Regions from separate parts of the Streptomyces sp. NPDC020965 genome, predicted to be linked through region 2. Evidence: riboswitches for the same ligand, from Rfam matches in the RefSeq annotation. Region 2 holds a riboswitch; the other holds the start of a gene.
The links. A riboswitch is a leader RNA that binds a small molecule or an ion and turns the genes downstream of it on or off. The one in region 2 is predicted to bind S-adenosylmethionine.
Positions count from the first base shown of each region.

Region 1 (14,882 bases), on a different contig from region 2:
GCGACGCCACCGGCTCGCGGCGGGCGTCACGGGCGCGAACCGACAGGGAAATCCAGCCAGTCGAGGGTGGGGAAGTTCTGTGCGACGGCACTTCGTGAAACTGACCGCGGCGGTGGCGGCGCTGGGGACGGTGGTCGCCGTCGCCGGCTGCGGCGCGTCCGACGGCGACGACCGCGTCACGCTCAAACTGATAGCCGCCGACTACGACGTCAGCGGCGGTCAGAGCAGCAAGTCCTACTGGGCGAGCCTGGTCGACGCCTTCGAGAGCAAGCACTCCGACATCGACGTCGAGGTCTCGATCGAGCCCTGGACCGATGTGGACCGCAAGGTCGCCGAACTGGTCAAGGACGGCAAGGCGCCCGACATCGCCCAGATCGGCGCTTACGCCGACTACGCGGCCGACGACAAGCTCTACAAGGCCGACGAGCTCGTCTCCGTACCCGTGCAGTCCAACTTCCTGCCCCCGCTCAGCCACGCGGGTGAACAGCGCCGTACGCAGTACGGGCTCCCGTTCGTCGCCTCCACCCGGCTGCTCTTCTACAACAAGAAGCTGTTCGAGGAGGCCGGGGTGGAGAAGGCCCCCGAGACCTGGGCGGAGCTGCGGGAGACCGCGGAGAAGCTGAAGGAGAAAGCGAAGGTGAAGTATCCTTTCGCCCTTCCGCTCGGGCCCGAAGAGGCCCAGACCGAGACCATGATGTGGCTGCTCAGCGGGGGTACCAACGGTTACGTCGAGCCCGGTGGCAGCTACGCCATCGACTCCGAGCCGAATGTCGCTACCGTCGAGTGGCTGAAGACCAATCTGGTGGGACCCGGGCTCACCGGTCCGCTCGCCCCCGGCAAGCTGAACCGAAAGGCGGCGTTCGCCGCCTTCACCCGGGGCGAGGTGGGGATGCTCAACGGCCACCCCTCGCTGCTGAAGGCCGCCGCCGCGACCAAGATCGAACTGGGCAAGGTGCCGCTGCCGGGTCTCACGGGCAAGCCGAAGTCGGCGATGGGCGTCGCCGACTGGGTGATGGGCTTCAAGCAGAACGGCAACCGGGCCGAGATCGGTACGTTCCTCGACTTCCTCTACTCCGACAAGAACGTCCTCGACTTCGCCTCCCAGAACGATCTGCTGCCGGTGACGGTCTCCGCGTCCGAGACGATGCGGAAGGACCCGGACCACCGGGAGCTCTGGGAGTTCCTGGACGAGCTGCCGACCTCGATCCTGCCCCCGGTCGGCAAGACCTCCTGGGCCGCCGTCAGCGACGACATCAAGAAGAACATCGGCAAGGCGGTCGAGCCCCAGGGCGACCCGAAGCAGGTGCTGGACGCCATCGCGCGGAAGGCCACGGACTCGGAGGGCCAGGAGGAGGAGTGACGACCCGGCCGCGCTAGGTTGGCGCGTATGACCGACGACGAGGTGGCCGCCGACGCCCCGGCATCCGGCGACGAGGTGGCCGGCGACCAGGCATCCGGCGACGACCAGGTGACCACTGACGGCACCGGGGGCGCGGACGCCACCGGGGACGCCCCCGGTGTGACGGCCGACGGTGCCGGGAGCCCCGCCGCCTCCGAGGACACGGGAGCCACGGGAGCCACGGCAGCCACAGAGCCCTCGCCGGACGCGGCGGGCTCGGCGGAAACGGCCGATACGGCGGACGCAGCGGGCTCGGCGGACACGGTGGGCGCGGCGGACACCGTCACCGGCGCGGACACGGCGGCCCACGGTGGCACCGGGGAGGCCGGCCCCGTGGCCGACCCCCGCGCTCTCTCCGAGCGGGACCGGGCCGTCCTCGCCCTGGAGCACCACTCCTGGCCCGGCCCGGGAGCCAAGGAACGGGCCGTCCGGGAGCGCCTCGGGATCTCCCCGGTCCGCTACTACCAGCTCCTCAACGCCCTCATCGACGACGAGCGCGCCCTCGCCCACGATCCGGTCACCGTCAATCGGCTCCGCCGGGTGAGAGACGCGAAACGCGCGCGCCGATAGGGTCGGAGCCATGGCCAGCTCCCCGTACGCGCACTCCTTGCCGTCGCCGTCGACACCCGCGGGCCGTGACGGTCTCGCCGCGCTTCTGGCCCGGCCGCACCGGGCGGTCATCGCCCTCGACTTCGACGGCACCCTCGCCGAGATCGTGCCCGACCCCGAACAGGCGAGAGCCCACCCCGCCGCCGTGCCCGCGCTGGCGCGCCTGGCGCCGAAGGTCGCCTCGGTCGCCGTGGTCACCGGCCGCCCGGCCGGGGTCGCGGTCCGCTACGGCGGCTTCGCCGGTGTGCCGGGCCTGGACCATCTGGTGGTCCTCGGTCACTACGGGGCGGAGCGTTGGGACGCCGTCACCGGCACCGTGCAGGCCCCCGCCCCCCACCCCGGAGTCACGGCGGTCCGCGCCGAGCTGCCCGGGTTCCTCGACAGCGTCGGGGCCTGGCAGGGCACCTGGATCGAGGAGAAGGGCCAGGCCGTCGCGGTCCACACCCGCCGCGCCACTGACCCCCGGGCCGCTTTCGAGGCCCTGCGCGATCCGCTCGCCGGCCTCGCGGCCCGCCACGGCCTGATCCTGGAACCCGGCCGGATGGTGCTCGAACTGCGCCCGCCCGGCATGGACAAGGGAGTCGCGCTCGCCGAGTACGTACGCGAGGTGGGCGCCGAGTCGGTGCTGTACGCGGGCGACGACCTCGGCGATCTGCCCGCCTTCGGCGCCGTCGAGAAGCTCCGCTCGGACGGTGTGCCCGGGCTGCTGGTGTGCAGCGGCAGCGCGGAGGTCACGGAGCTGGCGGAGCGCGCGGACCTGCTGCTGCCGGGTCCCGCGGAGGTCGTCGCCCTGCTGGCCGCGCTGGCGGACCACGTCTGACGCGACCGGCTGGCCGCGCTGGCGGACCGCTCCAGCGCGACTGGCAGCCCAGGGTGGCTCGCTCCAGCGGGACTGGCTAGTCCCGGGCTGGCCGCTCCAGCGAGACCGGTAACCCCGGGTGGCTCGCTCCAGCGCAACTGGCAGCCCCAGGCGGACCGCTCCAGCGAGACCGGTAGTCCCGGGCCGGCCGCCTCCAGCGGGACTGGTAGTGCCGGGTGGATCACGTCTGACGCGGCTGGCTGTGTTGGCGGGACCGACGGCAGTGCGATCGGCGGGCCCGGGCGGAGCGCTCCGGCCCGATCGGTGGGCCCGGGTGGATCGCTCCAGCGCGATCGGCAGCCCGGGTGGATCACGTCTGACGCGGCTGGCTGCGTTGGTGGGACCAGCGGCAGCGCGACCGGCAGCCCGGGCGGACCGCTCCGGCCCGATCGGCGGTCCCGGGTGGATCGCTCCAGCGCGATCGACGGTCCTGGGGGGATCACGTCTGACGCGACTGGCTGTGTTGGTGGGACCAGCGGCAGCGCGATCGGCGGGCCCGGGCGGACCGCTCCGGCCCGATCGGCGGGCCCGGGCCGATCGCTCCAGCGTGATCGGTAGTCCTGGGTGGATCACGTCTGACGCGGCTGGTTGCGTTGGTGGGACCAGCGGCAGCGCGACCGGCAGCCCGGGCGGACCGCCCCGGCCCGACCGGCAGCCCGGGCGGACCGCCCCGGCCCGACCGGCAGCCCGGGCGGACCGCCCCGGCCCGACCGGCAGCCCGGGCGGACCACTTCAACGAGACGAGTACCCCCGGGCGGGGACCGCCTTCAGCGTGACTGACCACATCGGCCGGGGGACCACGTCCAGCGCGTCGCCGGGGAGCGGGCGGTACCGCTTGCCACCCGGCGGCTCAGCCGCCGCTGCCCGGACCCCTGTCCCCGCCCGCGTCGGTGGCCTCGCCGAGCCGGCGCAGCGCCTCCAGTTGGTCCAGGAACCAGCGGTGCGGCGGCAGCGCGGTCGCCGCCGCCGACAGTCGCGCGGTGCGCTCCAGCCGTTCGCCGGCCGGCATGGTCAGCGCCCGGTGGAGCGCGTCGGCGGTGCCGGTGATGTCGTACGGGTTGACCGGTACGGCGTCGTCGCCCAGCTCCTCGTACGCCCCCGCCTCCCGCGACAGCACCAGCGCGCAGCCTTCGTCGGAGACGAGCGGGATCTCCTTGGCGACCAGGTTCATACCGTCCCTGATGGGGTTGACCAGCGCCACGTCGGCCAGCCGGTAGGCGGCCAGGGAGCGCGCGAAGTCGTCCTTCACATGGAGGATGACCGGGGTCCAATCCGCCGTGCCGAACTCGGCGTTGATCTCGTCGGCGACGCGCTGCACGTCGGCCGTGTAGTCGCGGTAGACCGCCAGGTCCTGCCGGGACGGATAGGCGAACGCGATGTGCGTGACCCGCTCGCGCCATTCGGGTCGGGAGTGCAGCAGGCTCCGGTAGGCGAGTAGCCCGCGCACGATGTTCTTGGACAGCTCGGTGCGGTCCACGCGCACGATCGTCTTCCGGCCGGGGCCGATCTGCTCGCGCAGGGTGGCCATCCGCTCCGCCACATCGGGCCGGTGCGCGCGCTCCCGCAGGAACTCGGCGTCCGCGCCGAGCCCGTGCACCCCGATGTGGGTGCCGGTCAGGGCGTCGTCGCCCAACTGGTCCCGGCAGCAGTCGGCGAAGGCGTCCGCCCAGCGCTGGGTGAGGAAGCAGGTGCGATCCGCGCCGAGGAGTCCGCGCAGGAGTTGTTGCGCGATGTCGTCGGGCAGCAGGCGGAAGTAGTCGACGGGCGCCCAGGGGGTGTGCGAGAAGTGGCCGATCTGCAGATCGGGCCGGAGTTCGCGCAACATGCCCGGCACCAGCGCGAGGTGGTAGTCCTGCACGACGACGGTGGCGCCGTCGCCCGCCCGCTCGGCCAGCGCCTCGGCGAAGGACCTGTTGTAGCTCTCGTACGAGCCCCACTGACGGCGGAACTCCTCGTCGAAGACGGGTTCCAGCGGGGTCTGGTACAGCAGGTGGTGGATGAACCACAGCACCGAGTTGGCGATGCCGTTGTACGCGTCGGAGTGGACGGATTCGTCGATGGCGAGCATCAGCACGCCGGGTTCGCCGACCCCGCGCCGGACCGCCTCGCGGTCGCCGGGGCCGAGTGCGGAGCACACCCAGAGCGCGTCCGCGTCGGAGCCGATGGCGGAGAGCCCGGAGACCAGGCCGCCGCCGCCGCGCCGGGCGTCGAGCGTGTCGTCCTCCCGCAGCGTGTACGAGACGGGCCCGCGGTTGGAGGCGACGAGGATCTGGGCGCGGGCCGGGACGGCGGAATGCTCGGAGACCATGTCGCGAACCTAGCCCGTCCCGTCAACCCTCAAACGTCGGTGCTCCCCGGTGGTGGCTGAGTCCCCGCCGGTGCGGGGCCGCGGGCGCCGTCAACGCCCACGGCGAGGCTCGTCCGGGCGATCTTCGCGGGCCCGACGAGACCGCCCGGATACGCCCTAGTCGTTGCGCCGGTCCCGGCCGCGCGCGGCGGCGACCGCGACGACCCCGGCCGCCGTCAGGCTCAGGGCGAGACCGGCGAGCAGCCACAGCCGTTCGGCGCCCTGGTCGCGCTGGGGCGCCATCCCGGTGGCGGCGACGACGGTGACCGTCAGCGCCCCGAGGCGCCGGGCCAACCTCGTAGAGCGGCGCACAGCGCCCGTAACATCTCCAAGTTCCATAAGTAGGATTATTGGGGCAGCGCTCGGGGTCAGGCCGCGCGACGCGCCGCGTACTCGACGATCTCGCGCATCGGCGGCCGCTCCTCCGTGTCCACGGGGTACGTCCTCGGCACGAAACCCTCCTCGCCCCGTTCGAACTGCGTCAGTGCGGGCCGCACCAAATGGCCGCGGGAGAGCCGCAGTTGCGCCGTACGGTAGATCGCCGCCGCCATCCGGCCGAGCGCCTGGCCGTCCTGGTGGCGGTGTTTGCGGGAGCCCACGTCCACCTGGGCCATGGCGTCCAGGCCGACCGTGTGCAGGGCGTCCACGAGGAGGCCCAGCTCCACCCCGTAACCGACGGGGAACGGGAGCCGTTCGATGAGGGAGCGCCGCGCCGCGTACTCACCCCCCAGCGGCTGGACGAAGCCGGCCAGTGCCGGCCAGTGCAGATTGAGCAGCGGGCGGGCCATCAGCTCGGTGACTCGGCCCCCCTGACCTGGGAGATCGCCGAGCGGTCGGTCGTACATCGCCTTGACGAAAGCCACCTCGGGATTGGTCAGCAGCGGCCCCACGATCCCGGAGACAAACGCGGCGGAGAAGTCCTCCAGATCCGCGTCCACGAAGCAGACGATGTCACCCCGGGTGACCATCAGCGAGCGCCACAGCACCTCGCCCTTGCCGGGCAGGGCCGGTATCCGGGGCAGGATCGCGTCCCGGTGCACCACCCGTGCGCCCGCCGCCGCCGCGACCTCGGCCGTCCGGTCCGTGGAGCCCGAGTCGATCACCACCAGCTCGTCCACAAGCGGCACCGCCGTCATCAGCTCGCGGCGGATGACGGTGACGATGTCCCCGACCGTGGCCTCCTCGTTCAGGGCGGGCAGGACGACGCTGACCGTCGTCCCGCGCTTGGCCGCCATCAGCAGACTCAGCGGGCGATCGGCCGCCGACCAGGAGCGACTGGTCAGCCAGCGCTCCACCTCTTCGAGCACGTTCGCCACTCCACTCGGGTCCGGGTTCCGCCCCTGTGTGATGCATCTCGCGGTTCGGACGACTGTCTCCACCACCAGGGCCTTCGGTTACAGTCTTGAACAACGCGGATGCCCATCGCATGTCGGGGTCCAGCGTTCGTTCAACAATCGAATACCGCTCATCCAGAGGGGCAGAGGGAAACGGCCCGTTGAAGCCCCGGCAACCCTCCAGCCGGTCTCCGTCGCTGATCAGTGTCAGCGCCGCGAGGCTCCCGGCTCGGGAAGGTGCCAAATCCGTCTCATGGCGAAACCGCGTCATGAGGAAGATGAGGAGAAAGGGCCTCGCCTCCATGGCTGTGCAGACTTCAGTAAGCACCACCGCCGTCGACCTCGGACCCGCCGCCGCACTCTCGTGCCGCGAGTGCGGAGAGCGTTTCGACCTCGGCCCGATCTTCGCCTGTGCCTCCTGTTTCGGACCGCTGGAAATCGCCTACGACCTGCCGACCGGTGACCCCGAGGGGCTCCGCAAGCGCATCGAGGCCGGTCCGGACAACATCTGGCGGTACGCCCCGCTGCTGCCCGTCCCCGCCGACGTGGCGGACAAGCCCAGCCTCAACCCCGGCTTCACCAAGCTGGTCAAGGCCGACAACCTCGCCCGTGAGCTGGGCGTCACCGGTGGCCTGTACATCAAGGACGACTCCGGCAACCCGACGCACTCCTTCAAGGACCGGGTCGTCGCCATCGCGGTCGAGGCGGCGCGCGCCTTCGGCTTCACCACCCTCTCCTGCTCCTCCACCGGCAACCTCGCCGGCGCGGTCGGCGCGGCGGCTGCCAGGGCGGGCTTCCGCTCCTGCGTCTTCATCCCGCACGACCTGGAGCAGGGCAAGGTCGTCATGGCCGCCGTCTACGGTGGCGAGCTGGTCGGCATCGAGGGCAACTACGACGATGTGAACCGGTTCTGCTCCGAGCTGATCGGCGACCCGCTCGGCGAGGGCTGGGGATTCGTCAACGTCAATCTCCGCCCGTACTACGGCGAGGGCTCCAAGACCCTCGCGTTCGAGATCTGCGAGCAGCTCGGCTGGCGGCTGCCGGACCAGATCGTGATCCCCATCGCGTCGGGATCACAGCTCACCAAGATCGACAAGGGTCTCCAGGAGCTGATCAAGCTCGGTCTGGTCGAGGACAAGCCGTACCGGATCTTCGGCGCCCAGGCGGAGGGCTGCTCGCCGGTCTCCGCGGCCTTCAAGGCCGGCCACGACGTCGTACGGCCGGTGAAGCCGGACACCATCGCCAAATCGCTGGCGATCGGCAACCCCGCCGACGGCCCGTACGTCCTGGACATCGCCCGCCGCACCAGCGGCGCGGTCGAGGACGTCACCGACGCGGAGATCGTGGACGCGATCAAGCTGCTGGCCCGCACCGAGGGCATCTTCGCGGAGACCGCGGGCGGTGTGACCGTCGGTGTGACCCGGAAGCTGATCGAGGCCGGTCTGCTCGACCCGACGCTCACCACGGTCGTCCTCAACACCGGCGACGGACTGAAGACCCTGGACGCGGTCGCCCCGACGACGGGTCCCACCGCGACCATCCCCGCGAGCCTGGACGCCTTCCGCGCGGCCGGCCTGTCCGGCTGAGCCCCTCCGCCAGGACCCCGGTCGGAGCCCCCGGCCGGGATCCTGGCCGGGGGCAGCCCCCCGGCCGCACGTCCTGGCTGAACGTGCTCGCCGAACGTCCTCCGGCCGACATCCGGCCACACCTCGCCGACCGAGACCCCTGGGAGACCCGAGAATGAGCGTCAACGTCCGTATCCCCACCATTCTGCGCACCTACACCGGTGGCAAGGCCGAGGTCCAGGCGGAGGGGACGACCCTCTCCGAGGTGATCACGGACCTGGAGAAGAACCACGCGGGGATCGCCGCGCGCGTCCTGGACGACGAGGGCAAGCTGCGCCGCTTCGTGAACGTCTACGTCAACGACGACGACGTCCGCTTCGAGCAGGGCCTGGCGACGGCGACGCCGGACGGCGCGGGGATCTCGATCATCCCCGCGGTCGCCGGAGGCTGACCGCCCGCGTGCGCCGGTCCGAACCCCCCCCGTCGGGTGTGCTCGGACCGGCCACCGCACCGCCCGATCCGGAACCGGACCGGTGCCCCCGGCCGAGGGGTCCGGACCGCCCCCGGGAGACCTTCGCGGCGGCCCGGAACCGCACCGCGGACGGGCCCCGCGGCCACATACGCAACGTCACTGCGTTTGCCCCCTCGGTAAGACAAACGGAGGGGGCAATTCTGTAGGGTTGAGCACGCTACAGTTGGGGAACGCCCCACCGCTGCTCCCGGCGCCCCGCATATGAGAATGCGCCCGCGCCCGATGAGAAGCAGCCAATGTGCTCCGTGGATTTGTCTCATAAGTCTCCTTTGTCGGGCCCGACTTGCCCCGGAATTTATTGAATTCCCCTCAATTACCCGTTCGCTTGTGCCGGGAATTCTCGTCCGATTGACCTGTTGCAGAGGGCAGTTGGGCAGATACATTCAGCCGCGGTCGACGCGTTCCGGCGCACACCTTCGAGTCCCTCCCCCTCGCTCATGGAGGGGAGAACGCGGCAGGTGAGGTCTGACCCGGGTCCGCGAAGTGCGGTCCTGCGCAAGGGCCAGTAATAGGGGAGTTAGGCATGGCTCAGGGCACCGTCAAGTGGTTCAACGCGGAGAAGGGGTACGGCTTCATCGCGGTCGACGGTGGTGCGGATGTATTCGTCCACTACAGCGCGATCCAGATGGATGGGTACCGCACCCTGGAGGAGGGTCAGCGAGTCGAGTTCGAGATCTCGCAGGGGCAGAAGGGTCCGCAGGCGGACATGGTCAAGCTCGCGGTCTGAATCCACCACATCTGCGACGCGATCGGCCACCGACGCGCACGCACAGCCGTATGGGGTCCACATCCCGCCCAGGGATGTGGACCCCATACGCATGTCCGGCCGCCCCGGGAGCGGCCGGACCCGCGCCCGATCCCCCCGGCAAGATCAAGAGGAGAGCTCCTGGTGGCCTCGGGTGGAGGTGCCGTCCACCCGGGCGGGGCGGGCCGGATCCACCCGGCGCGGGCGGCGGTCCGGGAGGGGTCGGTTCTTCCCCAGGCGCTTGCACTCGAAGGGGTCGAGTGCTAATCATTGGCGTTAGCACTCTCCGGGTGAGAGTGACAAAAAAAGGGACCGGGTCGGTGAGGTCCGCACACCGCACGAGGCTAGGAACCTCGCGGTGGGCAGGCCGTCCGTCGCGGGCGCCAGCGCGGTCCGAGAGCTTCCCACCCAGTCCGTGGAGGACACTTCACATGGCAAAGATCATCGCGTTCGACGAGGAGGCACGGCGCGGTCTCGAGCGCGGGATGAACCAGCTCGCCGACGCCGTCAAGGTCACTCTCGGTCCCAAGGGCCGCAACGTCGTTCTTGAGAAGAAGTGGGGCGCCCCCACGATCACCAACGATGGTGTTTCCATCGCCAAGGAGATCGAGCTTGAGGACCCGTACGAGAAGATCGGCGCCGAGCTGGTCAAGGAGGTCGCCAAGAAGACGGACGACGTCGCCGGTGACGGCACGACCACCGCGACCGTCCTCGCCCAGGCGCTCGTCCGCGAGGGCCTGCGCAATGTAGCGGCCGGCGCCAACCCCATGGCCCTGAAGCGCGGTATCGAGAAGGCCGTTGAGGCCGTCTCCGGTGCCCTGCTCGAGCAGGCCAAGGACGTGGAGACCAAGGAGCAGATCGCCTCCACCGCCTCCATCTCCGCCGCTGACACCCAGATCGGCGAGCTCATCGCCGAGGCGATGGACAAGGTCGGCAAGGAAGGCGTCATCACCGTCGAGGAGTCCCAGACCTTCGGGCTGGAGCTTGAGCTGACGGAGGGCATGCGCTTCGACAAGGGCTACATCTCGGCGTACTTCGCCACCGACATGGAGCGTATGGAGGCGTCCCTGGACGACCCGTACATCCTGATCGTCAACTCCAAGATCGGCAACGTGAAGGACCTCCTTCCGCTGCTGGAGAAGGTCATGCAGTCGGGCAAGCCCCTGCTGATCATCGCCGAGGACGTTGAGGGCGAGGCCCTGTCCACGCTGGTCGTGAACAAGATCCGTGGCACCTTCAAGTCCGTCGCCGTCAAGGCTCCGGGCTTCGGCGACCGCCGCAAGGCCATGCTCAACGACATCGCCATCCTCACGGGCGGCACGGTCATCTCCGAGGAGGTCGGTCTCAAGCTTGAGAACGCCGGCCTGGACCTGCTGGGCCGCGCCCGCAAGGTCGTCATCACCAAGGACGAGACCACGATCGTCGACGGCTCCGGTGACAGTGACCAGGTCGCCGGCCGGGTCAACCAGATCCGCGCCGAGATCGAGAACTCCGACTCGGACTACGACCGCGAGAAGCTCCAGGAGCGCCTCGCGAAGCTGGCCGGTGGCGTCGCCGTCATCAAGGCCGGCGCCGCGACCGAGGTGGAGCTGAAGGAGCGCAAGCACCGCATCGAGGACGCCGTTCGCAACGCGAAGGCGGCCGTCGAAGAGGGCATCGTCGCCGGTGGTGGCGTGGCGCTGCTGCAGGCTTCGTCGGTCTTCGAGAAGCTGGAGCTCACGGGTGACGAGGCCACTGGCGCCAACGCCGTGCGCCTCGCGCTGGAGGCCCCGCTCAAGCAGATCGCCGTCAACGGTGGTCTTGAGGGTGGCGTCGTCGTCGAGAAGGTCCGCAACCTGACCCCGGGTTACGGCCTGAACGCCGCGACCGGCGAGTACGTGGACATGATCGCCGCGGGCATCCTCGACCCGGCGAAGGTGACCCGCTCGGCGCTGCAGAACGCCGCGTCGATCGCCGCGCTGTTCCTCACGACCGAGGCCGTCATCGCCGACAAGCCGGAGAAGGCGTCTGCGGCCGCTCCGGGTGGTATGCCCGGCGGTGACATGGACTTCTGATCCCTCGTGGATCGGTAGCCCGGTTACGTACGAAGGGCGGCACCCCCTCTCCGGGGGTGCCGCCCTTCGGCGTGTCCCGCGCCAGTGCCCTACCGGTCAGCGGACATCGACGTAGTCACCGCTGGCGGTGGAGTCGAAGCGGGTGGAGCTGCCGTAGTAGCGGATGTTCCAGGTGCCGTCCTTGACGGCCGTGGCGGTGAAGGAGGCGCGGCCGACCGTGTCGGTGGTGCCGTGGTCGACGCGGGACCACTTGGTGCTGCCGTTCGCCTGGAACCAGAGCTGTACGGGCTTCTTGCCCAGCGCCTTCCAGGTGCTGCCGATCTTCTCGCCCGCGATTCCGGTGACGGTGAGCGTGGCGCCCTTCTTGACCGGCTCCGGGTTGGCATTGACCGAGGCGATCCGGGTCTCGTTGCGGTGCAGCCGGAAGACCGGACCCACGGTGTCGGTGAAGTGGTCGTCCTCCAGGTGACGGACCCGGAAGTGACCGCCCGCCGAGACCTTCCCGGTGAGGGTGAAGACGGAGTCCGGGTGGGCCCACCCGGTCCCCGAGCCGACCGACTTCCAGCCGGTCTTCCCGTCCGCCGAGCGCTCGATCCGCAGTGCGTGCGGCTGCGCTTCGTGGAACTCCGGGTCCCGGTGGAGGCTGGAGAAGCTCCCGGTGACCTTGACCGTGCCGTTCGCGCCCAGCGACGATTCGCCCGCGGTGATCCGGCCCGGCGTCGGATGGGTCAGCACTCCCGTGACGGAGCCGCTGAGGAACGGGTCGACGGGCCGGGCCTCCCAGCCCTCGATCCGGCGGTCCGACAGACCGGTCTGCCGGACGGTGAAGCGTCCGTCCGCGTCGGTGGTCACCAGGGTCTCGTACGGCTCGTTGCCGGGCTTTAGCTGCTTGCCGATCAGCCGGACGCGCAGGGCGGTGTTGGCGGCGGGATCGGTGCCGAAGAGCGCCCGGCCGGTGATCGTGGCCTGCTCACCGGGCAGTACCCGGGTCCGGTCGCCCGTCGCGGTGATGTCCACCTGCCGGGCCTGGTGCTCGGTGAGCGCCCGGTCGACCTTTGAGGCCCCGTCGACCAGGGCGCTGTGCTCGGAGAACTCGGCACGGAAACTGCCGGACGGCGCCGTGAGCGGGAAGGCGGGCGCGGTGTATTCGCCGTTCTCGCCGGTGGTCACGGCGTGGGTGGCGGCGCCCTTGCCGTCGGTGCGGCTGACGTCGACCGTACGGCCGGCGATCGGGACCACATCGCCGGACCCGGGCTGCACGCCGGTGAGCTTGCCCTGCGGCCGGACGCTGCGCTCCTGCCAGCTCGGGACACCCGTCTCCAGGGTGAGCGCCGGGCGGAGCGTGAAGTGGAGCGTGCCCGCGTTCGTCCGGGTGGCGGTCGCTCCCGTCTTGACGGTGGCGGTCACATCGACGGTGTAGCGGCCGAGCGTGGGGATGGTGCCGCCGTCCTCGGTCAGCCGCAGTGCCGCCGAGTGCGGCAGGGCGAACCGGCCGTAGTCGTCGCGGACGAGCGCGGGGACCTCGGTGACGACGGTGTCTCCCTGCCGGATTTTCGCCGACACACCGGTGATCCCGTTCTCCCAGTCCGAGGTCCAGGCGGTCACGGAGAACGAACCCCGCTGCTCCGGGTCGGTGATCACGGCGCCGATGGTCACCCTCGGGGCGGCGAGCGCGAGCGCGGGCGCGGCCGTGGCGGCGAGGGCGAGGGCCGCCACCGAGGCGACGAGGGAGAGCTTGAGCCCTGTCTGGTCAGCGCGCATCGACGTACGTCCCCTTCGTCTCGCTGTAGAAGTAGCCGGTGGCGAGGTCCGTGCGGACGCTCCAGGTGCCGTCGCCGCTCACCCCGCCCTTGAGGGTGTACGCGCCGCCGCTGGCCGACTTGCCCTTGGTGACGGCCTTCCAGCGCGTCTCGCCCCTGGCCTTGAAGAACAGGGTGACCTTGCCGCCCACGTACGGCCGCCATACGCCGTTGACCTGCCGTTGGAGCGTGCCGGTCGAGGTCAGGGTGCCGTTCTTGGCCGGCCGGACCGGGGTGAGCTTCCCCCCGGTGAACCGGGTCGGCACCCGGTTGAGGCGGACGGCGGGGCTGGACATCTCCACGAACTCATCGGACTCGGGATGGTGGATGCGGTACCGCCCGCCGGTCTGGCCGGGCGCCGTGATCGAGACCCGGCAGTTCGGGTCGGTCGTCCCGGCACGCAGGGTGCGCCAGTTCTTGCCGTCGGTCGACGACTGGAGGGCGACCGGCTGGGCCTCGCAGCGGCTCGCCACGTTGAGGACGGCACCGGCCTTCACCGCGCCGAAGGGGTCGAGGGTGATCTCGGTGTCCTGGAAGACGGCATACACCGGCACATGGATCTGGGTCGAGTCGTGCGCGGTGCTGGTGAAGTACGGCGACGGTTCGACCAAGGTGTAGACCTTGCCGCCGCTCTGTTCGGCCTTCGCCGGGTACGAGAAGGACCCGTCGGCCGCCGAACGGCCCTTGCCCAGCGGCCCGCCGCCGGACAAGCGACTGCTGGTGAGGACCGGTACACCCGCGAAGGGCCGCCAGCCGTCCTTGGTGAGCCGTTCGACCCGGCCGCTCATGGTGAACTCGCCGCCCGGCTTGACCCGGGTCCGGTCGGCATCCGCCGTGATCCGGTACGACATGGTGCGGGCCGGTAGCGTCGGTCCGGGCAGCGAGTCGATCGGCGTCAGCTCGGTGCTCTCGTGGTGCCAGACCCTGATGGCCGTGACCGTTCCCTCGGCGGTGACCGGCAGCGTGAACGTCCCGTCCGAGCCGGTGAGAATCATCTTGGATTCGTCCCGGACGCCGTTGCTCAACGCTATGTGGAGTCGCACCCCCCGGGCGGGCGTCCGTACCTTGGTGAATGGGTTGTACATGGTCAGCAGGCCCGACAGCGCCGCCGTGCGGTTCTCGTGGTCGGTGTACTCGCGGTCCCAGCCGAACTGGGAGATCGAGGCCCGCGCCAGGTACGCGTAGCGGCCCCCCACCCACTCCGTCTCGGTCCCGTCGGCCTCCCGCTCGGTGACGACCACCGGATACCTGCCGAGCGGGGTGCCCTCGGGCAGCCGGAGCGGTTCGGCGGTGATCCAGCCCTGGGGTGATATCGACGGGTCGTTGTCGTGCCAGGACAGATCGTCGGTGGAGGCGAGGACGGCCGCGCCGGGCTCGGTCGACTCCAGCACGGTCACCCTGACCGAGGCCGCGAGCTGCGACGGCCAGTGGACGTTGACCCGTCCGTCGGCGAGCGTGACGGGGTGGTAGACCCGGTCCTGGGTTCTGAGGGCGCCGGACTCGGCGGCGTAGGCGGCCGGGGCGGTGATGAGGGCGGGTGTGGCGACACCCGCCGAGAGTGCGAAGACAGCGGCGGTACGCATCAGGGCGTACGGCAGCATGCGCTTGGAGCGCGTCAAGAGGACCCCCCACAGGTCAT
Region 1 covers NZ_JBIRRE010000012.1:188,789-203,670, forward strand. The annotation lists gene ACH4S7_RS30920 (extracellular solute-binding protein) at 80-1,360, shown strand; gene ACH4S7_RS30925 (DUF3263 domain-containing protein) at 1,733-1,969, shown strand; gene otsB (trehalose-phosphatase) at 1,980-2,828, shown strand; gene ACH4S7_RS30935 (trehalose-6-phosphate synthase) at 3,718-5,175, opposite strand; gene ACH4S7_RS30940 (hypothetical protein) at 5,332-5,553, opposite strand; gene ACH4S7_RS30945 (glucosyl-3-phosphoglycerate synthase) at 5,583-6,521, opposite strand; SAM riboswitch class I at 6,677-6,833, shown strand; gene thrC (threonine synthase) at 6,851-8,134, shown strand; gene ACH4S7_RS30955 (MoaD/ThiS family protein) at 8,289-8,564, shown strand; gene ACH4S7_RS30960 (cold-shock protein) at 9,169-9,372, shown strand; gene groL (chaperonin GroEL) at 9,822-11,444, shown strand; gene ACH4S7_RS30970 (hypothetical protein) at 11,541-13,205, opposite strand; gene ACH4S7_RS30975 (hypothetical protein) at 13,195-14,862, opposite strand.
Region 1: linked by a shared signal. The riboswitch ahead of thrC (threonine synthase) and the one ahead of ACH4S7_RS01830 (aminotransferase class V-fold PLP-dependent enzyme) in region 2 are both predicted to bind S-adenosylmethionine.

Region 2 (14,882 bases):
ACCGGCGGCTTCGATCTGGTGATCCTGGACATCGGACTGCCCGGCAAGGACGGCTTCACCGTGCTGCGCCAACTGCGCGAGGCCCGGGTGTCGGTGCCGGTGATCGTGCTGACCGCGCGGGACTCCGTCCGGGACACGGTGGCCGGGCTGGAGGGCGGCGCCGACGACTGGATGACCAAACCGTTCCGGTTCGAGGAACTGCTCGCCCGGGTACGGCTGCGGCTGCGCACGGCGGCCGGGGCGCCCGAGGTGACGGTGTTGCGCAGCGGCGAACTGACCCTGGACCTGCGCACCCGCCGGGCCCGGTCGGGCGACCGGACGGTGGATCTGACGGCCCGCGAGTTCGTTCTGCTCGAACTCTTCCTGCGCCACCCGGGGCAGGTGCTGGCCCGTGAGCAGATCCTGTCCCATGTGTGGGGGTACGACTTCGACCCGGGCTCCAACATCGTCGACGTCTATGTCCGCGCGCTCCGCAAGAAGCTGGGCGCGGACCGGGTGGAGACGGTACGGGGCATGGGGTACCGGCTGCCCGACTAGGGCGTGTCCGGGGAGCCTCTTCGCGGCGCGGACGGGACCCCGGGCGCGGGCGGGACTTCGGGTGGCGACGGGCCGCGGCGTTCGGACGGGCCTTCGAAGAGATGATCGACGGCCGTCGTCGCGTGAAGTTCCTTTCATGAAGGGCTCATGGAACGCTCACCGCCGAGGTGAAGCCTTTCTCATGTGACCTTGAACCTCCGACAAGCGGCGACCGCGTGTGTGGCCCTCAGCATCTGCGCCCTGCTGATCGTCCCGGGCAACTTCCCGGGACTGAGCGGCGACGCCCGTATCACCCTGGCCGTCTTCGCCATCGCGACCTGCGCCTGGATCGGTACGCCGATCGATGACACCTACATCGCCCTGGGCGCGGGCCTCGCGCTCACCGCGACCGGAGTGATCAGCAGCGACGCCCTCTTCGGCACCCTCGGGGACGATACGGTCTGGCTGCTGATCTGCGCCTTCGTGCTGGCCTCCGCGGTGGCGCGGACCGGCCTCGCCGGGCGGGCCGCCGCCTTCCTGGTCGGCGGGGCCCGCAATGTCAGACAGCTCGTCCATCTGACGACCGCCGCGCTCGTCGTCACCGCCTTCGCGGTGCCCGCGACCTCCGGCCGTGCCGCGCTCGCCATGCCGGTGTTCCTGGCCCTCGCCAAGGTGCTGATGGACCGCAAGCGGCTGGTGGTCATGTTGGCGCTGCTCTTCCCCACCGTCATCCTGCTGTCGGCGGTGGCGACCCTGATCGGCGCCGGCGCGCACCTGATCACGGTGTCGGTGCTCTGGGAGACGGCCGGGGAGCGGATCGGCTTCACCGAGTGGTTGATGATCGGGCTGCCGCTGGCGGTGGTCTCCTCCCATCTGGCGGCGGAGGTGGTGCTGTTCACGACGACCAACCGGGAAGACCGGAAGGGGCCCGTCCATATCACCGCCGAACAGATCCAGGAGCACAGCGAGCAGCCCGTCACCGGCCCCTGGGCGGCGGCCGAGACCCGCTGTGCCCTGCTGCTCGGGACCGTCGTCGTGCTGTGGTGCAGCGAGCCGCTCCACCGGGTGCCGCCCGCCGTCGTCGCACTGATCGGCGCGGTCGTCGCGGCCTCCCCCGCCATCGGCACCGTACGGCTCAAGGACGCGTTGAAGACCGTGCCGTGGTCGCTGCTGCTGTTCATGGCCGCCACCATGGCCATGGGTCTGGCGCTCTCCGACTCCGGGGCGGCGAAATGGCTGGTGGGCGGGGTGCCGCTGGACCTGCCGCCGTGGCTGTTCCTCACCGTCGTGGTGGGCATCTCCACCGCCGCCCATCTGGTCCTCCAGTCCCGGTCGGCCCGCTCGTCGGTGCTGGTGCCCCTGGTCGTGGCGGCGGCCGTGGGAGCCGGGGTCAATCCGGTCGCCGCCGCACTCGCCTCCACCGCCGCGGCCGGCTTCTGCCACACCCTGCCCGCCTCCGCGAAGCCGGTCACCCTCTTCGCCGACATCCCCGGCGTCCCCACCTACACCCCGCGCGACCTGCTGCGCCTGTCCGCGGTCCTGGCACCGCTGACCGCCGCGCTCGTGCTCCTCTTCGCCGTCGCCGTCTGGCCGCTGGTCGGCGTGCCCCTCCGCTGACGGCCCCCCACCCCTCATCCGTATCAGGAGTGCACCATGCTGAACCGAATAGCCGTCGCCCCCAGCGGTTTCAAGGAGTCCCTCTCCGCGCAGTCCGCGGCCGAGGCCATCGCCACGGGGGTCCGACGAGTGGTCCCGGAAGCGGAGATCGATCTGATACCCCTGGTGGACGGCGGGGAAGGCACCGCCCGTGCGCTGGCCGTCGCCAGCGGCGGACGGCTGGTCCCCCGGCGCGCCACCGGACCCACCGGCGAACCGATCGGAACCCACTTCGCGCTGCTGGGGGACGGCGCCGAGACCGCGGTCGTGGAGATGGCGGCGGTCGCCGGGCTCTCCCTGGTGCCGCGCGATCTCCGCGATCCCACCGTGACCACGACGTACGGCGTCGGTGAACTGATCCGCGCCGCGCTCGACACCGGCGTCCGGCGGATCCTCGTCGGCTGCGGCGACTCCGGCACGTCGGACGGCGGTGCCGGCGCGCTCCAGGCGCTCGGCGCGCGCCTCCTCGACGTGGCGGGGCGGGAACTGCCCACCGGCGGGCGGGAGCTGGTCCGACTGGACCGGATCGACACCTCGGGGCTCGACCCGCGGCTGGCCGACACGGAGATCCGGGTCGCCTGCAACCCCTTCAACGTGCTGTGCGGCGACCGCGGTGTCGCCAGGGTCTTCGGCCCGCAGAAGGGCGCGACCCCGGCGCAGGTCGAACAGCTCGCGGCGGCCCTGGAGCACTGGGCGGCCGTACTCACCCGCGATCTCCGGGTGCGGACGGATCTCCGACTCGGCTCCGGCACCGGGGCCTCCGGCGGACTGGGCGCGGGACTCGCCGCCCTCGGCGCCGAACTACTCCCCCGCTTCGACGTCCTCCTCGACCATCTCGACCTGGACGCCCGCCTCGCCCGCGCCGACCTCGTCCTCACCGCCGAAGGCGCCATCGACCACCAGACCCCGCGCGGCAAGGTGCCCGCCGAGGTGGCCCGCCGCGCCAAGCGGTACGGACGCCCGGTGCTCGCCCTCGCCGGCACCATCGGCGAAGGGGCGCACCAGGTGCGCTCGGCGGGCGTGGACGCCTACAGCTCGATCCTGCCGGCGCCGGTCAGCCTCACCGAAGCGCTCGGCCGGGGCGGCGAGTTCCTCACCGACGCCACCGAACGCGCCCTGCGGATGGTGCTGATCGGGACCCGACTGCGGGAGCACGCCGACGCGTGAGCCGGTCCGCGGGTCACACGGACGCGCTGGTGTCCGGGACGCAGCGGCCGTCCTGGGTGCGGTAGTTCCACCGCGCGCCATCGGCCACCAGCTCCTTCACGGCCTGGGTGAAGCGCTCCACGTGCTCGTCGGGGGTCCCGGCGCCGAAGCTGACCCGGATCGCGTTCAGCGACTTCTCGCCCGGCTCGCTCTCCGGGGCGCCGCACTCGCCCGGGTCCCCGGGGTCGCTGCCCAGCAGGGTGCGCACCAGCGGGTGGGCGCAGAACAGCCCGTCCCGTACCCCGATCCCGTACTCCGCCGAGAGCGCCGCCGCGAAGTGCGAGCTGTTCCAGCCCTCCACCACGAAGGAAATCACTCCGACGCGCGGGGCGTCGTCGCCGAACAGCGACAGCACCCTGACCTCGGGCACCTCGGCGAGCCCCTGCCGGACGGCGGTGACCAGCCGCTGTTCACGGGCGACCAGCTCGTCGAAGCCGGCCTCGGTCAGCGCCTTGCAGGCGGCGGCGATGGCGTAGACGCCGATGACATTGGGCGAACCGGCCTCGTGGCGGGCGGCGGTGCTGTGCCACTCGACCTCCACCCCGCCGTCCGCCCGGCGCGCGACCTTCCGCGAGGCACCGCCGCCGGCGAGGTACGGCTCCGCGTCCTGGAGCCAGTCCGCCCGCCCGGCGAGCACACCCGAACCGAACGGCGCGTACAGCTTGTGCCCGGAGAACGCGACCCAGTCGACGTCGAGTTCCCGTACGGAGACGGGGTGGTGCGGCGCGAGCTGTGCGGCGTCCAGCACGATCCGGGCGCCATGGGCGTGGGCGGCGGCGGCCAGCTCCTTCACCGGCCACAGCTCACCGGTCACATTGGACGCGCCGGTCACACAGACCAGCGCGGGGCCGTACGGGTCACGGTCCGCGAGTGCGTGCTCCAGCGTCGCGACGGCTTCGGCGGGCGTACGCGGCGCGTTGAGGTAGGTCACCCGGGCGTCCCGCCACGGCAGCAGCGAGGCGTGGTGCTCGGTCTCGAAGACGAAGACCTGGCAGTCCGCGGGCAGACAGGCGGCGAGCAGATTGAGCGAGTCGGTGGTGGAGCGGGTGAAGACGACCTGGTCGCCGTCGCGGCAGTCGAGGAACCCGGCGACGGTCTCCCGGCTGTTCTCGAAGAGGTCGGTGGAGAGCTGCGAGAGATAGCCGGCACCGCGGTGGACACTGCCGTAGTACGGGGCGTACGCGGCCACATCGTCCCAGACGCGCTGGAGGGCGGGGGCGCTGGCGGCGTAGTCGAGGGCGGCGTAGGTGACCTCACCACCGGTGACGAGCGGGACGGTCACATCGCGGCCCAGGACCGGCAGGGGGGCGAGGGTGTCGACGGCGGCGTGGGGGTATGCGGACATGGCGGTATCTCCCGGCAGGACGCGGCGAAATGACTTCATGGACCCGCACGCCATCGACCCGCTGACACGGGTGGGAGGGTACGGGGATGCCTCGGACGCACGGCGGTGGCCGTACGGAGGGTGTGCTGAAGAAGGGGCGTTCAGCCCTATCGCATTCGCTTGCTCACGAGACTGCTCCCTTGAGGACCAGGACCCCAGGGCTTGCAGGGGTCCGCGCTTGCCGCGGGCCTCGCTGCCCACGGCCTGGTCTTCACCCGGGGCACCCCGCCACGGACGGAGGGTTGCCGGACAGCGGGCCGGGGCCGTAGTCGCTGTCACTCATGACCTGCGACGACGTTATGCCACGGGGTGGTGTCGCCGCAACCACGTCCGCATCCCGGAACGGGGTGGCCTCCGGCCCGGGTGCCTGTGAGCGCCTCCGGGCCCGGGGCCCCTGTTCCTACTGCCTCCCGAGCCGGAGGGTCCGTCCTCAAACGCCGGACCGGCTGGAATTTGCCACACCTCCGCCACCCGAGGCGCCCCAGAACCGGGCCGACGAGACAGCACGGCCCGGGTACCCCGTGTGCGCCTCCCGGCCCGGGGCCCCTGTTCCTACTGCCTCCCGAGCCGGAGGGTCCGTCCTCAAACGCCGGACCGGCTGGAATTTGCCACACCTCCGCCACCCGAGGCGCCCCAGAACCGGGCCGACGAGACAGCGCACCATCCCAGCCCGTCCGGCGATTGAGGACGGACCCTTCGGCCAAGGGAGCCGGGGCTACGGGAAGCCCGCACCCCCAACCACCCCGGAGGGGGTCACGCGTTGCTCGCGGCGACCCATCGCGTCAGCGCCGCCCCCGCCGCGCCCGAGTCGATCGAGGCCGCCGCCCGCTCCATGCCCGCCGCCAGGCGTTCGTTCAGCGTGCCGCCGGCCGGCTCCAGCGCCACCAGCGCCGCCGCCGAGTTCAGCAGGACCGCGTCCCGCACCGGCCCCCGCTCGCCGTTCAGCAGGCGGCGGGCCACATCCGCGTTGTAGGACGCGTCCGCACCCCGCAGGGCCGCCACCGGGACGAGGTCGATGCCGAGGTCCCTCGGGTCGAACGCCTCCTCCCGTACCGCGCCGTCCCGTACCACCCAGACCCGGGACGTCGCCGTGGTCGTCAGCTCGTCCAGGCCGTCATCCCCGCGGAACACCAGCGCCGACGAGCCGCGCTCGGCCAGCACCCCCGCCAGGATCGGCGCCATCCGGGCGTCCGCGACGCCGGTGGCCTGGGCCTTCACCCGGGCGGGGTTGGTGAGCGGGCCCAGGAAGTTGAAGGTGGTGCGGATGCCGAGTTCCTTCCGGGCCGCCGCCACGTGCCGCAGCGCCGGGTGGAACTTCACGGCGAAGCAGAAGGTGATCCCGGCCTCCTCCGCGACCTCGGTCACCCGCTGCGGCGTCAGCTCCAGATTGACGCCGAGCTTCTCCAGGACGTCGGAGGCGCCCGACGCGCTGGAGGCCGCGCGGTTGCCGTGCTTGACCACCTTCGTCCCCGTACCGGCGACGACGATCGCGGACATGGTCGAGATGTTCACGGTCTTCGCGCCGTCTCCCCCGGTGCCGACGATGTCGACGCTGGGGCCGGGCACCTCGATCAGGTTCGCGTGCGCGTACATGGTCCGTACGAGACCGGAGATCTCCGCCACGGTCTCGCCCTTGGCGCGCAGGGCGACGGCGAACCCGGCGATCTGCGCGTTCGTCGCCTCGCCGCTGAGGATGCGGTCCATCGCCCACGCGGTGGCGTCCGCGCTCTGGTCGCGATTGTCGAGCAGGGAGTTCAGCACGCCGGGCCAGGAGAGGTCCGCCACGCTGTCGCCGCCAACCGGGGTCACAACGTTCATGGTCCGCTCCAGGGTCCACAAGGCGAGTAGGAAAACCCCACGAGGGGGATACCCCACCCTATCCAGCGCACCGGACAGCGAAGAGCCCCGTCCATCGAATGGACGGGGCTCCCGCTGTGGCGATCTCCCGACAGGGCGGGGTGATCAGGCGGTCAGGCGGTCAGTGGTGACCGTCGCCGCTGGTGATCTCCTTGTACTCCTCCGCCGTGGGCTTGGCGATCTGGTTGCCCGGACCGTAGAAGCCCTTGCTGAGCTTGGCCCGGAGCTTCTGCACCGGACTGATCTTGCGCTTGACACCGTTCTCGTCGACCGCGGGGCCGAGCTCCAGCGGCTGGTACTGCTCGTGCGCCGTGAGCTTGTACAGCTCGCCCTGGCTGAGCGGCTCGTGGACCTCGACGAACTCACCGTGCGGCAGGCGCTTGATGATGCCGGTCTCGCGTCCGTGCAGCACCTTGTCCCGGTCGCGGCGCTGGAGACCCAGACAGATCCGCTTGGTGACGATGAAGGCGATGACCGGTCCGGCGAAGAACGTGATCCGGACGAACCAGGTGATCGTGTTGATCGACAGACTGAAGTGCGTCGCCCAGATGTCGTTACCGCCACCGATGAGCATGACGAAGTACGCCACCAGCCAGGCCACACCGAAGCCGGTACGGGTCGGGGCGTTGCGCGGGCGGTCCAGGATGTGGTGCTCGCGCTTGTCCCCGGTGACCCAGGACTCGATGAACGGCCAGACCGCGATGGCGCCCAGCACCAGCGGGAAGATCGCCAGCGGGATCATCACACCCAGTGCCAGGGTGTGGCCCCAGGCGTTGATCTCCCAGCCCGGCATCACACGGACCAGACCCTCGGCGAAGCCCATGTACCAGTCGGGTTGTGCGCCGGTGGAGACCTGGTCGGCCCGGTAGGGGCCGATCGACCAGACCGGGTTCAGCGTGGCGATGGCGGCCACCACCGAGATGACGCCGAAGACCAGGAAGAAGAAGCCGCCGGCCTTGGCCATGTACACCGGCAGCAGCGGCATACCCACGACGTTCTTGTTCGTCCGGCCGGGGCCCGCGAACTGGGTGTGCTTGTGGTAGAAGACCAGGATCAGGTGGGCCACCAGCAGGCCGAGCATGATGCCGGGCAGCAGCAGGATGTGGATCGAGTAGAACCTGCCCACGAAGTCGTGGCCGGGGAACTCGCCGCCGAACAGGAACATCGAGATGTACGTACCGACGACGGGTACGGACAGGATCGCGCCCTGGGTGAAGCGGACACCGGTGCCGGAGAGCAGGTCGTCCGGGAGCGAGTAACCGGTGAAGCCGGTGAACATGCCCAGGACGAGCAGCAGGAAGCCGAACAGCCAGTTGACCTCGCGCGGCTTGCGGAACGCGCCCGTGAAGAAGACGCGCATCATGTGGACCATCATCGCGGCGACGAAGATCAGCGCGGCCCAGTGGTGGATCTGCCGGATCAGCAGACCGCCACGGACGTCGAAGCTGATGTCCATCGTCGAGGCGTACGCCTCCGAGACCCGCACGCCCTGCATCGGGACGTAGCTGCCGTGGTAAACGACCTCGGTCATCGACGGGTTGAAGAACATCGTCAGATAGACGCCCGTGAGGATGATGATGATGAAGCTGTAGAGGCAGATCTCACCGAGCATGAAGGACCAGTGGTCCGGGAAGATCTTCCGCATATTGGCCTTGGCCAGGGAGTAGATCCCCAGCCGGCCGTCCGCCCAGTCGGCGACCTTCTCACCCGCGGGTGCCTTGCGCCGGGTGTCGGCGCCCTTGGTCTCGGTCGTAGTGCTCATCCGCGCTCCCAGAAGGAAGGACCGACGGGCTCGTCGAAGTCGCCGAGCGCTTCGAGGTTGCCCTCGGCGTTCACACCGATCCGCAGCTGCGGCAGGGCGTGACCGGCGGGGCCGAAGATGACGCGGGCGCCGTCGGAGAGGTCGAAGGTGGACTGGTGGCACGGGCAGAGCACGTGGTGGGTCTGCTGCTCGTACAGGCTGATCGGGCAGCCGACGTGGGTGCAGATCTTCGAGAAGGCCACGATCCCCTCGTGCGACCACTCCAGCTCGCGCTTGTCCTTGATGTCGTCCGGACGGATCCGGACGATCATCAGGGCCGCCTTGGCGATCTGCGACTGGAAGTCGTGGTCGTCACCCTTCAGGCCCTCGGGCTGGGCGAAGACCAGCGACCCGACGGTGATGTCCTCCGGGCGGAGCGGCTCCTGGGTGTTCATGTTGATGAGCATCTTGCCCTTGGCCCAGAGCGTGGTCCTGAGCTTCTTCTCGGGCAGCGGACCGAGGTCGCGCAGCAGCACCACACCGGAGAGCGGGACCAGCGCCAGCGCACCGAACATGGTGTTGCGGACCAGCTTGCGCCGGCCGAAGCCGGACTCCTCGTTGCCGGCCGCCCAGTCGGCGAGCACCTTGGCCTTGACCTCGGGCTCGGCCTCGATGGGGTGCCGCTCGTCGGCGATCTCCAGGTCGGACATCAGGGTGCGGGCCCAGTGGACCGCGCCGGCGCCGATGAAGAACAGGGCCGCGCCGAGCGTGAGACCCAGCGAGAAGTTCAGCGCGCTCACCCGGCCGAAGGGCCAGATGTAGACGAGCTTCTCGACGGGGAAGGCCACGAAGCAGGCGATGAACGCGATCGTGGACAGCATCGAGAGCGTGAACAGGAAGGCGACCGTGCGCTCGGAGCGCTTGGCGGCCCGCTCGTCGATGTCCTGGATACGCGGCTTGTGGACCGGCAGTCCCGGGTCGGCGAACGGATCGTCGTCCGCACGCTGGGCGACGGCGGTGTTTCCGTGCCCTGCCGCGCCGTGCGCGGCGGCCTGCTCTGACGGCAGGTTCTCTTCTGGAATGTCTTGGCTACTCATGACTTCTTGGCCTTAGCGGTGTGGGCCGCGACCCAGACGGCGACTGCGATGAGCGTCCCCAGGCCGAAGATCCAAGCGAACAGACCCTCACTGACGGGACCGAGACCGCCCAACCTCAGACCGCCGGGGTTCGACGCCACCTTGGGGTCGTTCATGGTCTCGACGTAGGCGATGATGTCGCGCTTCTCCTGCTGCGGCATCACGCCGTCGGGGTAGGAGGGCATGTTCTGCGGGCCGGTCTGCATGGCCTCGTAGATGTGCTTGGCGCTCACGCCCTCCAGGGTGGGGGCGTACTTGCCGTTCGTCAGGGCGCCGCCCTTACCGGTGAAGTTGTGGCACTGGGCGCAGTTGGTACGGAACAGGTCACCGCCGTTGGCGATGTCCGCGCCCTTGGGGCTGTACTGGGCCTCGGTCGGCGTGATCGGACCCGCGCCCAGCGAGGCGACGTACGCGGCGAGCTGGTCGATCTCGGCGTTCGTGTAGATGTTCTTCTTCTTCGGCACCTGGGCGCCGGGCTGCTGGGCCGGCATACGGCCGGTGCCGACCTGGAAGTCGACGGCGGCTGAGCCGACACCGACCACGCTCGGGCCGTCAGTGGTTCCCTGACCGCCGGTTCCGTGGCAGCTAGCGCAGCCGACGGTGTAGAGCTTCTTGCCCTCCTCGATGGCGAGGGACTGGGCGGTTTCTTCGGCCTGTGCCTTGTCCGCGGGTGCGAACGCGGCGTACAGCCCCCCAGTGGCCGCCAGCGCGAGAAGTAGGACGACGACCGCCGCCAGCGGATGGCGTCGTCGTGCGGAGAGCTTTTTCACGGATTACCCCGGTGTCAGGATTTTCTGCGTCGATGCTGCTGGACTGTGTCTGCTTCGGGCACGGGGTGCCCGCGCCGTTACTTGATCATGTAGATCGTGGCGAAGAGGCCGATCCAGACGACATCGACGAAGTGCCAGTAGTAGGACACGACGATGGCGGCGGTTGCCTGCTCATGGGTGAATCTCCTGGCCGCGTAGGTCCGGCCCAGGACCAGGAGGAAGGCGATGAGACCGCCCGCCACGTGCAGTCCGTGGAAGCCGGTGGTCAGGTAGAACACCGAGCCGTACGGGTCCGACGAGATGGAGAGCCCGTGCTGGACCAGTTCGGTGTACTCGTACACCTGGCCGCCGACGAACACGGAGCCCATGATGAACGTGATGATGAACCACGTACGGAGCTTCTTCACGTCGCCGCGCTCGGCGGCGAATACGCCGAGCTGACAGGTGAGGGAAGAGAGCACCAGGATCGTGGTGTTGGTCGCCGAGAACGGGAAGTTCAGAAGGCCGGCCTTCTCTGACCAGAACTCGGCACCCGTTACCGATCGCAGGGTGAAGTACATCGCGAAGAGGGCCGCGAAGAACATCAGCTCGGAACTCAACCAGATGATGGTTCCGACGCTGGTGAGGTTCGGCCGATTGACCGACGGGTGCGCGTGCCCGGTTTCTACTGTCGTTGCTGTCGCCACGACCGACATTATGTCGGTCGCTTATCCCGCCCTCACTCCGGGGGGTGCCGTTCGGTGTGTCAGTGGCCTGTGTCCAGCCCGAACGGCCCATCGTCAGGGCGCCCGAACCGCTGTTTACCGACAGGTGGAGCGAGTAGCATCCGGCGCGTCGGTACTTGATCCGACGACCGATCGACGACGCGGAGGAACGATGCAGCCGACCGCCACCGTGCTGGTCTACAGCGATGACGCCAACACTCGCGAACAGGTGCGGCTGGCCTCCGGGCGCAGGCCAGCGGCCGATGTGCCCCCGGTCGAGTTCATCGAGTGCGCCACCCTCCCTGCCGTGCTGAAGCGGCTGGAGGAGGGCGGTGTGGACGTCTGTGTGCTGGACGGCGAGACGGTGCCCGCTGGTGGGATGGGTGTCTGCCGGCAGATCAAGGACGAGATTTTCGACTGCCCGCCCGTGTTGCTGCTGATCGGGCGACCCCAGGACGCCTGGCTCGCCACCTGGAGCCGCGCGGAGGCCGCTGTGACGCTGCCGGTGGACCCGGTGGACTTCGCGGCGGCACTGGCCACCCTGCTGCGCGGGAGGCTCTCTGTGGGGGCCTGAGTGGCTCCTGTGCCGCAGGTGAACGGACGAGCGCGCGTGTCCCCGGGGCCTTCCCGCCCCGGGGACACGCGCGTTTCCGGTGTTTGCGGTGTTTGCAGTGCTCCCGGTGGACCGGGGCGGGCGGCGGTTCACCAGTACGGGTACGAGTACGGAGCCCGGCAGTTGCCCTAGAAGCGGGGGCGCAGTCGGGCCGCGTCGGCGGGGCCGCTGCCGTCCCTGACCCCGGCCACCAGCGCGCTGCCCTTGCGCCAGTCCTCCCAGGACAGGTTCCAGTCGCCGTAGCCGTTGCCGAAGGCGTCCATGTCCTCGCCGTAGCTGTTGACGACATGGACGAGGTCGCCCTCGCGCACGGTCTCGTAGAACCAGGCCGCGTTGCCCGTGGACATGCCGGTGCAGCCGTGGCTGACGTTCGCGTACCCGTGCGAGCCGATCGACCACGGTGCGGCGTGCACGTACTCGCCGCTCCAGGTGACCCGGGTGGCGTAGTAGACCGGCAGGTCGTACGCCTCCGAGCCGCCGATGCCGACGCTGGAGCCCCGCATCCGCACGAAGTACTCCTTGCCGAGCACCACCTTGACGCCGTTGCGGGTGGAGAAGCCGGGCTTCCCGGTGGTCACCGGAATGGTATTGATCACTTCTCCGTTGCGTTTGACCGTCATGTAGTGGGAAGAGGCGTCGGTGATGGCCTCGACACGGTCGCCGATGGAGACGCTCAGGGGCTTGGACGCGCCGCCGTAGAGCTGGTTGGAGATCTTGACGCCCTGGAGGTTGCTGGAGGCGCGGACGGTCGCGCCGGTCGGCCAGTAGTCCTTGGGCCGGAAGTGCAGGTTCTCGTCGTCGACCCAGTGCCAGGCGCCCTCGACGCCGGGTTTGGAGTCCACCTTGAGCGCGCGTTCGACGACCGCCCTGGCCTTTTTGTCGGCGACGGGCATGCTGAGCACCGCGATCAGGGGCTGGCCCACGCCGTAGGTGCCCGCCTCCGGGCCGAAGTCGACCGTCAGCAGCCTCTTGGCCGCGGCGGTCTCGAACAGCAGCGTACGGGTGCCGGGGGCGCCGTCCTTGTTCTCCGTGGCCACCCGTGCCGTGTACTTCGCGCCGGCCGACAGTGAGCCCGTGGAGCGCCACAGGCTGCCGTCGGCGGACAGCTCACCCCCCAGGTGGTGGCCCGAGTCGTCGACGACCGTCACATCGGTGATCCGGCCCTCGTCACCCTTGACGGTGACTTCCAGGGGCTTGTCGGGATTGGCCTTCACGGCGCCCTTGGGGGTGTTGAAGACGACCTGCTCGGCCGCGTCGAAGGGACGGGTGGAGAGCGGATGGGTGGCGGATTCGCCGCACGCGGTCGCGACCGCCCCGAAGGCGAGGGCCAGCAGGGTGCAGCGGAGAACAGTGCTGTAGCGCGGCGTCTGGTTCATAAGCACACGCTATGAAGATCCGCTCATCATGGCGCGCTGGACGACTGCAAATGGGCGGGGCCCGGCTCCCCCCTCCTGAGTGAACCTCAGGGGTGAGGGGAGCCGGGCCCGTGCCGGAGATGAGCCCCCGGCTGGAGTCCTGCGGGTGGTGCTACTGGTTCTGGTTCTCACCGCGGTAGTACTCGAACACCCAACCGAAGATTCCGATCAGGATGAGCGGCGCGGAGAAGTAGATCAGCCACCAGCCGACCGCCACACCGAGGAACGCCAACGCTCCACCGGTGGCGAGCAGCAGCGGCTGCCAGCTGTGCGGGGCGAAGAACCCCAGCTCGCCGGCCTCGTCCGCGACATCGGCCTCCAGATCGTCCTGGGCCATGGCGTCCACGCGCTTGGCCGTGAAGGCCAGGTAGTAGCCGACCATGATGCTCAGCCCGAAGGCCATGAAGAGCGCGGTGGTACCGACCGGCTCCTTCGACCACACGCCGTAGAGGATGGCCACGACGAGGATGAAGAAGCTCAGCCAGAGGAACATCTTTCCCTGGATCTTCACTTGCCGGCCTCCTTCCCAAGGGTGAGGGACTTGTCGACTTCGCCACGGTTTTCGAGCTGGTCGACGGCCGCGATCTCAGGGTGGTGCAGATCGAAGGCCGGGGATTCCGAGCGGATGCGCGGCAGGGTGAGGAAGTTATGCCGCGGCGGCGGGCAGGACGTCGCCCATTCGAGCGAACGACCATAACCCCACGGGTCGTCGACCTCGATCTTCTTTCCGTACTTCGCGGTCTTCCAGACGTTGTAGAAGAACGGCAGTACGGAAGCGCCGAGAACGAACGAACTGATCGTGGAGATGGTGTTCAGCGCGGTGAAACCGTCGGCGTCCAGATAGTCCGCGTAACGACGCGCCATACCTTCGGTACCCAGCCAGTGCTGCACCAGGAATGTGCCGTGGAATCCGACGAACAGCGTCCAGAACGTCATCTTGCCAAGCCGCTCGTCCAGCATCTTGCCCGTGAACTTCGGCCACCAGAAATGGAAACCGGCGAACATCGCGAAGACCACGGTGCCGAAGACGACGTAGTGGAAGTGGGCGACGACGAAGTACGAGTCCGAGACGTGGAAGTCCATCGGCGGCGAAGCCAGGATGACACCGGTCAGACCACCGAAGGTGAAGGTGATCAAGAAGCCGATCGTCCAGAGCATCGGTGTCTCGAAGGACAGTGAGCCCTTCCACATGGTGCCGATCCAGTTGAAGAACTTCACACCGGTCGGTACCGCGATCAGGAAGGTCATGAAGGAGAAGAACGGCAGTAGCACGCCACCGGTGACATACATGTGGTGCGCCCACACCGTCACCGAGAGACCGGCGATGGCGATCGTCGCGCCGACCAGGCCCATGTAGCCGAACATCGGCTTACGGCTGAAGACCGGGATGATCTCGGAGACGATGCCGAAGAACGGCAAGGCGATGATGTACACCTCTGGATGGCCGAAGAACCAGAAGAGGTGTTGCCACAGCAGCGCGCCACCGTTGGCCGAGTCGAAGATATGTGCGCCGAATTTCCGATCCGCCTCCAGCGCGAAGAGCGCGGCGGCGAGTACCGGGAAGGCGAGCAGGACCAGCACACCGGTCAGCAGCACGTTCCAGGTGAAGATCGGCATCCGGAACATCGTCATGCCGGGCGCGCGCATGCAGATGATCGTGGTGATGAAGTTGACCGAACCGAGGATCGTGCCGAAGCCGGAGAAGGCCAGGCCCATGATCCACATATCGGCGCCGACACCCGGCGAGCGGACCTCGTCCGACAGCGGGGAGTAGGCGAACCAGCCGAAGTCGGCGGCGCCCTGCGGGGTGAGGAAGCCGGCCACCGCGATGAGCGAGCCGAACAGGTAGAGCCAGTAGGCGAACATGTTCAGCCGCGGGAACGC
Region 2 covers NZ_JBIRRE010000001.1:413,312-428,193, forward strand. The annotation lists gene ACH4S7_RS01815 (response regulator transcription factor) at 1-537, shown strand, start outside; gene ACH4S7_RS01820 (SLC13 family permease) at 721-2,133, shown strand; partial or broken gene ACH4S7_RS01825 (glycerate kinase) at 2,170-3,404, shown strand; gene ACH4S7_RS01830 (aminotransferase class V-fold PLP-dependent enzyme) at 3,353-4,723, opposite strand; SAM riboswitch class IV at 4,932-5,049, opposite strand; gene trpD (anthranilate phosphoribosyltransferase) at 5,516-6,580, opposite strand; gene ACH4S7_RS01840 (cytochrome bc complex cytochrome b subunit) at 6,741-8,381, opposite strand; gene ACH4S7_RS01845 (Rieske 2Fe-2S domain-containing protein) at 8,378-9,457, opposite strand; gene ACH4S7_RS01850 (c-type cytochrome) at 9,454-10,266, opposite strand; gene ACH4S7_RS01855 (heme-copper oxidase subunit III) at 10,344-10,961, opposite strand; gene ACH4S7_RS01860 (hypothetical protein) at 11,143-11,544, shown strand; gene ACH4S7_RS01865 (Ig-like domain-containing protein) at 11,712-12,959, opposite strand; gene ACH4S7_RS01870 (cytochrome c oxidase subunit 4) at 13,111-13,509, opposite strand; gene ctaD (cytochrome c oxidase subunit I) at 13,506-14,882, opposite strand, start outside.